3 regions of the Metabacillus schmidteae genome follow, and region 2 is predicted to be linked to each of the others. Evidence: riboswitches for the same ligand, from Rfam matches in the RefSeq annotation. Region 2 holds a riboswitch; each other region holds the start of a gene.

Region 1 (4,300 bases), on a different contig from region 2:
CACCTGTCACTTCGTCCCCCGAAGGGGAACCTTCTATCTCTAGAAGTAGCGAAGGATGTCAAGACCTGGTAAGGTTCTTCGCGTTGCTTCGAATTAAACCACATGCTCCACCGCTTGTGCGGGCCCCCGTCAATTCCTTTGAGTTTCAGTCTTGCGACCGTACTCCCCAGGCGGAGTGCTTAATGCGTTTGCTGCAGCACTAAAGGGCGGAAACCCTCTAACACTTAGCACTCATCGTTTACGGCGTGGACTACCAGGGTATCTAATCCTGTTCGCTCCCCACGCTTTCGCGCCTCAGCGTCAGTTACAGACCAGAGAGTCGCCTTCGCCACTGGTGTTCCTCCACATCTCTACGCATTTCACCGCTACACGTGGAATTCCACTCTCCTCTTCTGCACTCAAGTTTCCCAGTTTCCAATGACCCTCCACGGTTGAGCCGTGGGCTTTCACATCAGACTTAAGAAACCGCCTGCGCGCGCTTTACGCCCAATAATTCCGGACAACGCTTGCCACCTACGTATTACCGCGGCTGCTGGCACGTAGTTAGCCGTGGCTTTCTGGTTAGGTACCGTCAAGGTACCAGCAGTTACTCTGGTACTTGTTCTTCCCTAACAACAGAACTTTACGACCCGAAGGCCTTCATCGTTCACGCGGCGTTGCTCCGTCAGACTTTCGTCCATTGCGGAAGATTCCCTACTGCTGCCTCCCGTAGGAGTCTGGGCCGTGTCTCAGTCCCAGTGTGGCCGATCACCCTCTCAGGTCGGCTACGCATCGTTGCCTTGGTGAGCCGTTACCTCACCAACTAGCTAATGCGCCGCGGGTCCATCTGTAAGTGACAGCTAGACGCCGTCTTTCAATTTCGAACCATGCGGTTCGAAATGTTATCCGGTATTAGCTCCGGTTTCCCGGAGTTATCCCAATCTTACAGGCAGGTTACCCACGTGTTACTCACCCGTCCGCCGCTAATCGTTGGGAGCAAGCTCCCTCAGATTCGCTCGACTTGCATGTATTAGGCACGCCGCCAGCGTTCGTCCTGAGCCAGGATCAAACTCTCCGATAAAGTGTTTGATGTAGCTCATAATAAAATTTTGTACTATATAGTACGTTTTTTGTTAATCGAAATTAACGTTGGCACGCTTGGTTTTGTTTAGTTTTCAAAGATCATTTGGTTTGTCGTTCTCATCAGAAGCGACTTTATCAATATAACATTTCACAAACAGCTTGTCAATATTTATTTTTCATCGTTGTTTCTTACTGTTTGTATTTTTGCTCATCACTACCGCAGCAGCGACGTTTAATAATATATCATGATATTTTTATGTTCGCAAGCACTTTTTTGAATTATTTTTTGTTTTTTGTGAAGAGCGTTAATAAATATAGCTTTTACAACAAAAAAGGACTAAAGAATAATCTCCAGTCCCTCACATATCTCTTAAAACCTTTTCTTCATTAGAAAAGTATCCGTAATTATACTGCTGTTCTATAAAGGATAGCTCTTTATATTCCTCCAAGGCATTTTCATCAAGTAAAATTTTTTTCAATACAGAAAAAGATCTGATTTCTGGAGGCAGTTCTTCTTTGTTATCCGATTCATAAAATAATGCCGGAGCTAACTTAATATGTTCTTCACAATAATTTTTCCACTTTTGTATTAAAGACTTATTTTCTGAAACCTCATATATATATTAATTTCTGATATGCTCGATGAAGAGTATAAGTACTTTTTGAGCGATGAATTACCTCATTAAGTATTTTTTCAGTTAATACATATTCTTTGGAATCAAATGCCCAAGCAGCATTTCCCATTAGAAAACGACAATCATCTCTCTTTGTTTGAGCATGACTATCCGGGTGATCTATATCTTCTCCATTAAATCGTCCACTAAATGACCACTTCACACAATTACGTATAAATGATCTTTCATGAATCTCTAAGTTATGCCAGAAGTCTTCTAGTTGTAATTGTTGAATAATACCTCCATATTGTTTTTCTTTCCTTGAAACATTCAATTGCTTTCTAATAGAAGGTTGTTTAAAACTAAGTATTTTTTTTAGACTCATACATTCACCCCATGGACAATTCTGGTGAATTATATGTACCAGCCTATTAATTCATTACGAAAAATAATGCAGGTTCTCTCAAATTCTTCTTTCTTTTAGTTGTTGATTAATGAATGATGGTGTATAGTTATGACTAAAATATAATACCTTAAACCACAGGGGGAGCCTTTTAGCTGAGATTGAATGACTTTGATCATTCTAACCCTTTGAACCTGTTAGTTAATACTAGTGTAGGGATGTGGATGATCATTTATAAAAAGTAATGTTTGGGACTACTATGATCATTCCATTCATTGCTTTTTTAGTTTATACGCAGATATGAAAGGTTCCCTTTGGTTTAATAAAAAAAGCGAGGGAATTAGATTGCAAGGAAATCAGCGTTTAGTTTTTTTAATTGAAGTCGCCATGCTAGGTGCATTGGCATTTTTATTGGATTTATTATCTGGGGTAATCGGCAAATTGCCGCAAGGTGGATCCATTTCACTTGGAATGATTCCAGTATTTATTATGGCATATCGCTGGGGATTAAAAGGCGGATTACTTACCGGACTCATTTTAGGTTTATTACAAGCTATTTTTAATCCTTATATTGTTCACCCTGTTCAAGGGTTTCTTGATTATTATTTAGCTTTTACATTAGTAGGAGCAAGTGGGGTATTTTTTAAAGCGGTACAAAATGCATTAACAAATAATAATAGAAAAGCAGCCATATTATTTATTACATTAGGCACAATTTTAGGAGGCATACTTAGAGCAGTTGCACACATCATTGCAGGAGTTTTCTTTTTTGCTTCTTTCGCTCCGGAAGGTACGCCTGTATTAATCTACTCAATTGGATATAATGCATCCTATATGATTCCAACAATAATTGTCTCAGCTATTGTTGTTAGTTTATTGTTATTAACAGCTCCTCGATTAGTGAAAAGAAAATAGTTTATTCAACCTTGGTCATCGGCCAAGGTTTTATTTATACTATCAGGAAGTATAAAAATTTATGGACAGTAGTAAAAGAAAAACTAAGGCTTTCTCCATTAGGACTTGGCGATTAGCCAAGTTCTTCTAATATCTTCTATCTAGCTTTTCAGTTCTCCCTACCTTTTTTAAAAAGTTATCATATTCATTTGTTTTCTAGCATGTATTAATAGAAAGACTAGATTGTAAAAAACGGAGGACAGATGATGACTATATCTTTTGCTATTATTCTACTAACTTTATTACTATCATTATTTCATTTTGCTTATGGATATAAAGAAGCGATTCGAATAAGCAATGAAGAGGGGCCTGTTCATGGGTTATCCTTAATTGTCAGCTTTCCTTTAGGTTTTGTTTTTGCATATCTATGTTCAATTTTCTACTTATAATCTTAATCAAAAAGAGGAGGTCACCTTATGTGGTCTCTCTTTTTTGCATTTGAACACGGCATTTTTTCAGGACATTGTTCATAAGTATAAAAAAAGATCACCTATGTAGGAGGTCACATTGAAAACACAATTCCTGTTTTTAAAGAATGCCATACATTATTTGCTTATTTTTTGCGTGCTCTTTGTTATTTCTGTATGTGTTCATTTATTTTTTAACATAAAAATATCCACCGTTTACAGTATCATCATGGCACTGGTTTCATTTTTGTTTTTTTGTTTTTGTCTTTATCTTCTTCTTAATCCTAAGAGGAATATCACACTTCTTAGCAGGAAAAGTGGGATTCTTTCATTTATTTTACTAACCATTTGCACGTCTTTTTTATCGATTTACTTTTTATCCATCAATCATATGATTGCAACAGAGCTTGGAGAAAACCTGACAATTGAAGAAAAATACCAATTGTATATAATTCCGTTTCAGAAAAAAACAGTAACCATAGCTGACTATAAAGAGATGAAGAAAAATAAATTAACGACCACCTATGGTCATGTAGAGGTTTACTATGAATCACAAGAAGTCGGGTTACTCCCGATCATTGAGGAATCCATTGATAAAGCGGATGAACTTACAACCGTGATGTTCGGGGAGGTAAAAGATAATCAAATCGATTTAATTCTTCATTCTTCTACAGAAGAATTATATGAAAAAACTTCACTAATTGAAACAATGGGATATTTTGATGATCCAAATAACATAATAGGCATAGCGATTACAGACTTATCAAACATCCTACTTGCCGAAATGCCTGAATCCTTTTATTTTCAAAGTACACTTTTACATGAATATACACATTATCGCTTGCAGGCATTTATTAAAC
Region 2 (4,300 bases):
AAAAGAGGGATTTATCATGGTAGATAAATCCCTGAAGTATTATTTGTAAATCCGAGAACCCAGTGCAGTAAATTCTTTTGCTTTCTCATTCATCCCTTTTTGACGTAATTCTTCAAAAATTCCTTGATTATTGACATTTTCCTTAATATCATGAGAAATTCTCATTGAGCAAAACTTTGGTCCACACATTGAACAAAAGTGGGCTGTTTTTGCCCCTTCAGCCGGCAATGTTTCATCATGATATTCCATTGCTCTTTCTGGATCTAGAGAGAGATTGAATTGGTCTTTCCACCTAAACTCAAATCGTGCCTTGGATAGGGCATCATCTCGGTATTGGGCATTTGGATGTCCCTTTGCTAAATCAGCAGCATGTGCAGCAATTTTATAAGCGATGACTCCTTCACGAACATCATCTTTATTTGGTAGCCCAAGATGTTCCTTTGGTGTCACATAGCATAACATGGCTGTGCCGAACCAACCGATCATGGCTGCTCCAATTGCAGAGGTTATATGGTCATAGCCAGGAGCGATATCGGTTGTCAAAGGTCCTAAAGTATAAAAGGGGGCTTCATGGCAGATATCCTGCTGTTTTTCAACATTTTCTTTAATTAGATGCATTGGAACGTGTCCTGGTCCTTCAATCATAACTTGAACATCATATTCCCAGGCTATTTTCGTTAGTTCTCCTAATGTTTCAAGTTCTGCAAACTGTGCTTCATCATTCGCATCAGCAATAGAGCCGGGGCGTAAACCGTCGCCTAATGAAACGGCAATATCGTATGCTGCTAAAATCTCACATATTTCATGAAAGTGAGTATATAAGAAATTTTCTTTATGATGAGCTAAACACCATTGGGCAAGAATGGAACCCCCTCGTGACACGATTCCGGTTGTCCGATTAACGGTTAACGGAATATACCTGAGAAGAACGCCCGCATGAATAGTGAAATAATCGACACCTTGTTCAGCTTGTTCAATAAGCGTGTCACGATATACTTCCCATGTTAAATCTTCAGCAATTCCATTCACCTTTTCTAATGCCTGATAAATTGGTACAGTCCCAACTGGAACAGGTGAATTACGAATGATCCATTCTCTTGTTGTGTGAATGTTTTTTCCAGTTGATAAATCCATGATCGTATCGGCACCCCAGCGGATTGCCCATGTCATTTTTTCAACTTCATTCTCGATAGAAGAGGTAACGGCAGAATTTCCAATATTTGCATTGATTTTCACATGAAAATTTTTACCTATAATCATTGGTTCACTTTCAGGATGATTAATATTTGCCGGAATTATTGCGCGCCCACAAGCAACTTCATCCCGAACAAATTCAGGATCCATTTTCTCACGAATCGCGATAAATTCCATTTCTGGTGTAATTATTCCTTGTCTTGCATAGTGTAGCTGAGTAACTCTTTTTCCTTTTTTAGCTACAAGTGGTGTAGTAGACTCTGACGGGAATATATCAGTCGAAGATGGAAATAGAGTTTTATAGCCATTATCTTCAGGTTTGCTTTTTCGACCTGCATAATGTTCAACATCTTGTCGGCTCTTAATCCAGTTATCTCTTATTTTGCGAAGGCCCTTAGAAATATTAATATCAGCATTTTGATCTGTATAAGGCCCGCTTGTATCATAAACACGTATAGGTTGATTTTCTTTTTCATCAAAAGTACTTTTCGTTTTATCCTGTGAGATTTCCCTCATTGGTACTTGAATGTCAGGTTTACTACCTTGTACATAAATTTTTTTGCTGCCAGAGAATGGTTGTTTAACATTAATCTTCATCTAATCTCCTCCTAGAATATTAGTTATGTGATCACAACGGAAGGAAATAAAAAACGGGCTCTGATATACAGAACCCGTTAGGTAGATGTAGGAAAAATAAAATAAAGGGGCGTGTGCGAAGACCCTTTTATAAACTATTCCTACTTCCCTACGCTGGTATCATCCAGATCAGGTTCGAAGGGTCAAAGAACTTCGAGCGCGTTCTTCTCTCAGTCCAAGCTAATGGACTCCCCTAGTAGATAATGGAAATTTAATTAAATTCCAAGAATAATCATATCACACTGAAGATGTAAGTCAACAGAATCTTTTTTACTATCTGAATATTCGTGAAAAACGAGGACCTCCACTCTTGAATGAGTAGAAGTCCTCGTTTTCTTAATAGGAACTAGTTAGATAGTAATAATAAAATAGGAAGAAATTGCTAGGGTGAAATTTCACCTTAAACTTTTATCGGAATTTTTTGTAATAGAATTATGTAGTTTATTCAATCTATTTTTCCATTCTTTAGAAAGAGTATCTAATGATAAAATGGCTTCAATCTGTCTAATATTTTCTTTATCATGAAAGAAGGTATGATGGATGGTGCTTATGGATAATCCTTTTGGATGTTTTTCAAGTAATTTAATAGAGGAATTAGAATAAATCGTACCTTCTTCTAACACTCGAAAAAAATATCCAGTGTAGCCGTGTTCAATAATTTTATTTAAAAGGGTAGGTATGTTTGTGTATTTATTAATTGTTGAGCATGGAAACCTACCTTGTGAAACCTGAACAATTGCCTCACCAATTTGATAAATATCTCCAATATTTACATCAGATTCGGTCATACCTTTTAGAGTTAAATTTTCACCGAAAGCAGCTTTAGGGAGAATGTGTTGATAGAGTTGTCCCCAAAATCCATAATGTTCATAAGCATATACACAAATTACACGTTCCGATCCTCCATGGAATTCATGATTTTCAACATCATCACCAATAATTCCATTCAACGTGACATTTAGCTCAGATACTTGATTTTTAGCTATACCTGATTTATATTCCTTTCCCTTATAGGTAAGAGTAGAGGGTGTTCCTTTACTTAACCAAACAATTTCATGATTCAAAGAATTCACTTCCCTTAAGACGAATTGGAGAAAAAGTTTCTGCCTTTTTATATAGATGATTCGATGAAAAATACATCAAGGTTTCCCATTGATGTATTTATACATTTTACTTATAATATTCTAATGATTTTCTTTCGGTTTACTTATAGCTTTGCTCTCAGCCATTTTTATATTCAGTAATTCATCTAAGTGTTGACTTGCTATTAATGTTCGATGTGAATTTAGGCCATCTTCTTTGGCAATTAAAAACATCTTGTTACGATATTCCTCTATTACGGTATCTAATGTTTTCACAATGAACACCTCACAGTATACATCTAGGTAAATTGATCCTAGTATTTTTATTATCTGATATTTTAAAAGAAAGTAAATAGAATACTGTGTTTTTTTTCCTATTTTCAAAAAAAAAAGTCGAAATATTATATAAAGTGAATCAATAGCAGGGAGGCTTTGTGGATTTTTTAATTGAAGAAAAGTGATAAATGTCCTGGTTAAAGGGGGGAAGCACATTAAAAAGCTACAGCATTTTAGGCTCTTTTGCTGTAGCTTTTATCAACTCTCTGAAATAAAAAGAAATCTACGGATGATAGAACAAGAAAAAATAGGGATTTCTCCATGAGAACTAGGTGGTAAAGGGAACTTTCCAAATTTCATCAATGTCCTCCACGTCCATATCTGAATTGTGCGTTTATCTGACCTTGCAGCATTTTTTTTCTTACATCTGCTTCACTTTCCCGCTTACGTTCCTTTAAACGCATTTCTTTTAAAATCTCTGTTGTTTGTACACCGTCCTCTCGTTTGTCAGCAATGTCCATCAATGTTTCAATATCGGAAAACGAATATTTTCGCGTACCACGATCATTTCGATACGGTGCAATTAGTTTTCTTTCTTCATAATAACGAATTTGCCTTAATGTTAATCCGGTTAGTTCGCTGACTGTACCTATTGAAATCACCTTTTTATCCTTATAAGAGCGGTCTGGATGATTCAATATCTCCACCCCTTAAACAATTCTTACTTAGAGTATATCCTGTTATGGCAAAGATGGCTTCTGTTATGTAAGAAATTCTAACATAAAAATATATTCCGTGTAAGTAGTTGTGAGGTTTTTTTACAGCTGAAATGTAACAGAAGCAAAGAGTGGGTACAATTAAGAAAATCTTCGAGAATTAATGATCTCATTAAAGGAAGGATTTTAGATGAGAACCTTCTTCAGGTCTATAAGACTTTGTATTTATTTGAATGTAAATATTCTCTGAAAGTTTTTGTAAAAAGGATTCCGGGAATAAGGAAGTAACTTCTTCAAAGTGATTTGTAAGTGTGTTGTAAATAGTTAATGAAGCTAAAAAACCTTTTTCGAATATAGCCATATATAATTGCTGGTTTTTTGGTTCAGCTAAATTGA
Region 3 (4,300 bases), 840 kb from region 2:
ATCCTGCTGTTGCATCAGGACCGTTTATTACAACGATTAATGATATTATTAGTATTTTAATTTATTTTGGAATGGCTACATTGTTTATGCAATATTTGATTAAATAACGAGCAAGCATATTATTACAATAAAAAATTAAATTTGTATATTATAGGAACTAGATTATTTTAAACAGTTTGTATTATGGAGAAAAAATGTTCAGGTTGAATGGAGCAAACTAAACATCCTCTTGCTGCATTCAACCATTACTATATTTCACTGAAGTACAAAAAACAAAAAAGAAGGAGGGATAGGATGCATGGAGCGTCTGTAACTTCATTAGTTATTGTCATACTCGCAGCATTTTTAACCCCAATTTTACTCCACCGTTTAAAGATGAATTTTATGCCTGTCGTGGTAGCTGAGATTATTGTCGGTTTATTCATTGGAAAAAGCGGTTTTGATATTGTTCATCAGGATATGTGGTTAGAAACATTATCAATGCTTGGATTCATTTTCCTCATGTTCCTAAGTGGACTTGAAATCGACTTTACAGCATTTGCAGGAGGGAAAAAGAAAGAAAAGCTTCCTTCAGGAAAAAATGCCCCTAACACGTTCTTAGTTTCAATGATTATTTTTACGGGGATATTTGCCTTATCACTACTTCTTTCGTACATATTCGTATGGATTGGTTTAATGGACAATGCTTTCCTCATGACATTGATAATCTCAACGATTTCATTAGGTGTTGTTGTGCCAACCTTAAAAGATGCTGGGATTATGAAATCCAACATCGGTCAGATTATTTTGTTGGTCGCTGTTATCGCTGATTTAGTAACGATGATTTTGCTTGCTGTTTTTGCCTCTATATATGGTGGAGGAGAAAGCAATACATGGCTATTATTAATTCTATTCGGTGCCGGTGTAGCTCTCTATTTCTTAGGAAAAACATTCATGAATCGCTCCTTTATTGAAACAATGTCCAAGGGGACAATTCAAATTGGGACACGTGCTGTATTCACATTAATCATTTTATTAGTGGCGATATCTGAGACGATTGGTGCAGAAAATATTCTTGGTGCCTTTTTAGCGGGGGTATTAGTTTCCCTTCTATCGCCAAATAAAGAAATGGTACAAAAGCTTGATTCCTTTGGTTATGGTTTTCTTATCCCAATTTTCTTCGTAATGGTTGGAGTTGATTTAGATATTTGGGAATTATTCAAAGATCCAAAAATCTTTATTCTCATTCCTTTACTTTTTATCGCCCTGTTAATTTCGAAGATTGTACCTGTTCTCTATTTGAAGAAATGGTATGATATGAAAACTACTTTAGCTTCAGGGTTTTTGCTGACATCAACATTATCTTTAGTTATTGCAGCAGCAACAATTGGGGAGAGAATGGAGATTATCACATCCCAAATGTCTGGAGCCTTGATCTTAGTTGCTGTCATTACGAGTATTGTGACACCAATATTCTTTAAAAAGCTCTTCCCTAAAACGGAAGGTGGGCCAACAAAAATTAAAGTGGCGTTTATTGGTGCAAATCAAATGACACTGCCTGTTACAAGAGAATTGAATCCTGATCTTTATGAAACAACGGTTTACCATATTCAACAAGATAAAATTGATCAAAAAATCGCTGAATCATTATTTGAAATAAAAGAAATTAACGAATTTAACGTTGATGCATTAAAAGAGCATAATGCGTTTGATGTGGATATGGTCGTTGTAGCGACTGGTGATGAACAAAAAAATGCTGCGATTGCCACGTTTGCAAAAGAAGAACAAGTTGATCGAGTTATTGCTAGTGTTGGTTCACCTGACTTAGCAAGTAAGTTAAAAGATGAAGGAATTGACATATTCTCAACACTTCTTTCAACAAATACAGTGCTGCGAGCACTAATCGAAGCACCAAGTGTCATGAGAATCCTAACAAACCAAGAAACAACTCTTCATCAAATTAATTTAAATAACCCAAAATACGATGATATCTTACTACGCAATTTCCCGTTTACAGGTGATATCATCTTCGTAAGAATCTTTAGAGGAAAAGACTCAATCGTTCCACACGGTGACACAGACCTCAAACTAGGCGACCGCCTCATCGTGACAGGATCAAGAGAATATGTGAACGAGCTAAAACAGGAGTTAGAGTTGTTCTAGAATATGTAGGTTATTAGGTTATTGGAAAATAGATATTTAAAAATAAACGATTGTTTATGGGGATACATTTTCGTGAAGATTTATTCTTTTGAATACTATTTTAAAGTCGATAGTGGAATGGAGCGGAAGACACTCGACTCCTGCGGGAAGTGAGGAAAGGCTGAGACCCCACAGGCGAAGCCGAGGAGGGCTCAGCTTCCTCCCCGCGGAAAGCGAGTGTCTGCAGCGCAATGAAACGATCTGATCTTACTTCTAACTTAATAATAAATATCTAAGTATGCGAAAACATCTATTAGAAATAAAATAATTTCTTGAAAGTTTTCACACATTTGGTATGATAATACTAAATAACAAATGAATATTGGCAAATAACCGCTAGGGGAGCCCTATACAATGGGCTGAGATTAAAGTGATTCTTTAAGACCCTTATAACCTGATCTGGTTCATACCAGCGTAGGGAAGTGGATTACAGCATAATACATATATGTATGTAAAACCACTTTTCTATCGAAAAGTGGTTTTTTTATTTGCTATAAAGAACAAGGTGATTGTAATGGAATTTCATGTCATAACAGACGGAAAGCAAACCATCGCTGAACTGATAAAGCGATTGTCTATTATTCACAATGAAGTAGACTATATCCATATACGTGAAAAAACAAAATCAGCTTCAGACATAATGTTGCTTGTATCTGAATTAGTGGCAAAAGGTGTACAAAAGGAAAAGCTCGTCATAAATGATCGAATGGATGTTGCTATATTACAAAACATACCTAATCTCCATTTACCAAGCCATAGTTTTTCGATTCAGGAAGTAAAAAAATACAGGCCCGCATTTAGAATCGGACGATCTATTCATTCATTAGAAGAAGCGATTCAATGTGAAAAAGAGGGCGCAGATTATCTATTATATGGACATATTTTCGAGACAACGTGTAAGGTTGACCTTTTACCAAGAGGTGTTGAGCAGTTAAAGATAATCTGTGAAAACGTCAAGGTCCCGGTTATAGCAATAGGGGGAATTACTCCAGTGACAATTGATCAGCTAAAAGGAACAAATGTTTATGGAGTAGCGGTTATGTCTTATATCATGCAGAACAAAGACCCAAAGCAGGCGTTAATAAAATTAAAAGAAAAGAGTAATAGAGGAGAGATACAATGAGCAAACACTATGATGTAGGAATTGTTGGTGGCGGAATCATTGGTCAATCGATTGCCTACCAATTAGCAAAAGAAGGTGTCTCTGTCCTTGTATTGGAACGTGATAAAGGAGGATCTGGCGCGACAAGTGCGGCAGCGGGAATGCTTGGGGCTAATTCTGAACTCGAACAGAATGATGCGTTTTTCCAATTTGCAAAGGAAAGTCAACGACAATACCATCATTTACAAGACGAACTTTTAGATTTATCACAGATTCATATTCAACTAGTTGATAAAGGCATGTATAAAGTTGCTAAAACGTTAGAAGAAGTAATGTCATTAAAACAAGCCGTTCATCACCATGAGTCACTTGAATGGCACACAAAAGAAACAGTTTTAATAAATGAACCTTATGTATCAAATGAAATTGAAGGAGCACTACATATTCCAGAGGATGGGCATGTTTCACCAATCCATGTTTGTAAGGCATTTACAAAATCAGCTAGTTTACTAGGTGCAACATTTATCGAGAATGCTCCTGTTCATTCCATCCAAAAAACATCAGTAAATGATTATGTTCTTTGCACACCACAAGGAGATTTTACTTGTAATAAAGTGGTCGTAGCGAATGGTGTTTGGAGCGGCTATTTCTTTAAACAGTTGGGATTACCAAATGGTATGAAACCAGTAAAAGGTGAATGCTTGGCAGTGAAAAGTAATACACTGCATTTGGAAAAGACGATTTTTTATGATCATTGCTATATTGTTCCTAAAGGTGATGGAAGGTTTGTTATTGGTGCAACAATGGTGGAGGATGATTGGAGTACAACACCTTCTTTAGGTGGGATTCAAGCTTTAATTGAGAAGATCACCCCGTTAATGCCAAGTATATCTTCAGCACAGCTAGTAAGTACCTGGGCTGGATTAAGACCACAGTCAGAAGATGGAAAACCATATATTGGCCTGCATCCTGAAGATGATAACATCCTGTTCGCAACAGGACATTACCGAAATGGGA

Evidence for each region. Region 2 has a riboswitch for thiamine pyrophosphate ahead of thiC (phosphomethylpyrimidine synthase ThiC). Riboswitches for the same ligand answer to the same signal wherever they lie in the genome.
Region 1: it holds a riboswitch for thiamine pyrophosphate, as region 2 does, so the genes downstream of both, thiT (energy-coupled thiamine transporter ThiT) here and thiC (phosphomethylpyrimidine synthase ThiC) in region 2, are expected to answer to the same signal.
Region 3: it holds a riboswitch for thiamine pyrophosphate, as region 2 does, so the genes downstream of both, HWV59_RS06025 (thiamine phosphate synthase) here and thiC (phosphomethylpyrimidine synthase ThiC) in region 2, are expected to answer to the same signal.

The regions. Positions count from the first base shown of each region.
Region 1 is NZ_CAESCH010000002.1:900,191-904,490, reverse strand. Features, by position in the region: rRNA gene HWV59_RS25180 (16S ribosomal RNA) at 1-1,060, opposite strand, end outside; gene HWV59_RS25175 (hypothetical protein) at 1,675-2,061, opposite strand; TPP riboswitch at 2,210-2,315, shown strand; gene thiT (energy-coupled thiamine transporter ThiT) at 2,425-2,994, shown strand; gene HWV59_RS25165 (hypothetical protein) at 3,240-3,422, shown strand; gene HWV59_RS25160 (hypothetical protein) at 3,541-4,300, shown strand, end outside.
Region 2 is NZ_CAESCH010000001.1:2,075,979-2,080,278, forward strand. Features, by position in the region: gene thiC (phosphomethylpyrimidine synthase ThiC) at 40-1,791, opposite strand; TPP riboswitch at 1,920-2,035, opposite strand; gene HWV59_RS09895 (MOSC domain-containing protein) at 2,226-2,903, opposite strand; gene HWV59_RS09900 (aspartyl-phosphate phosphatase Spo0E family protein) at 3,015-3,188, opposite strand; gene HWV59_RS09905 (MerR family transcriptional regulator) at 3,548-3,886, opposite strand; gene HWV59_RS09910 (hypothetical protein) at 4,077-4,300, opposite strand, start outside.
Region 3 is NZ_CAESCH010000001.1:1,239,084-1,243,383, forward strand. Features, by position in the region: gene mgtE (magnesium transporter) at 1-107, shown strand, start outside; gene HWV59_RS06020 (monovalent cation:proton antiporter family protein) at 295-2,142, shown strand; TPP riboswitch at 2,510-2,619, shown strand; gene HWV59_RS06025 (thiamine phosphate synthase) at 2,696-3,304, shown strand; gene thiO (glycine oxidase ThiO) at 3,301-4,300, shown strand, end outside.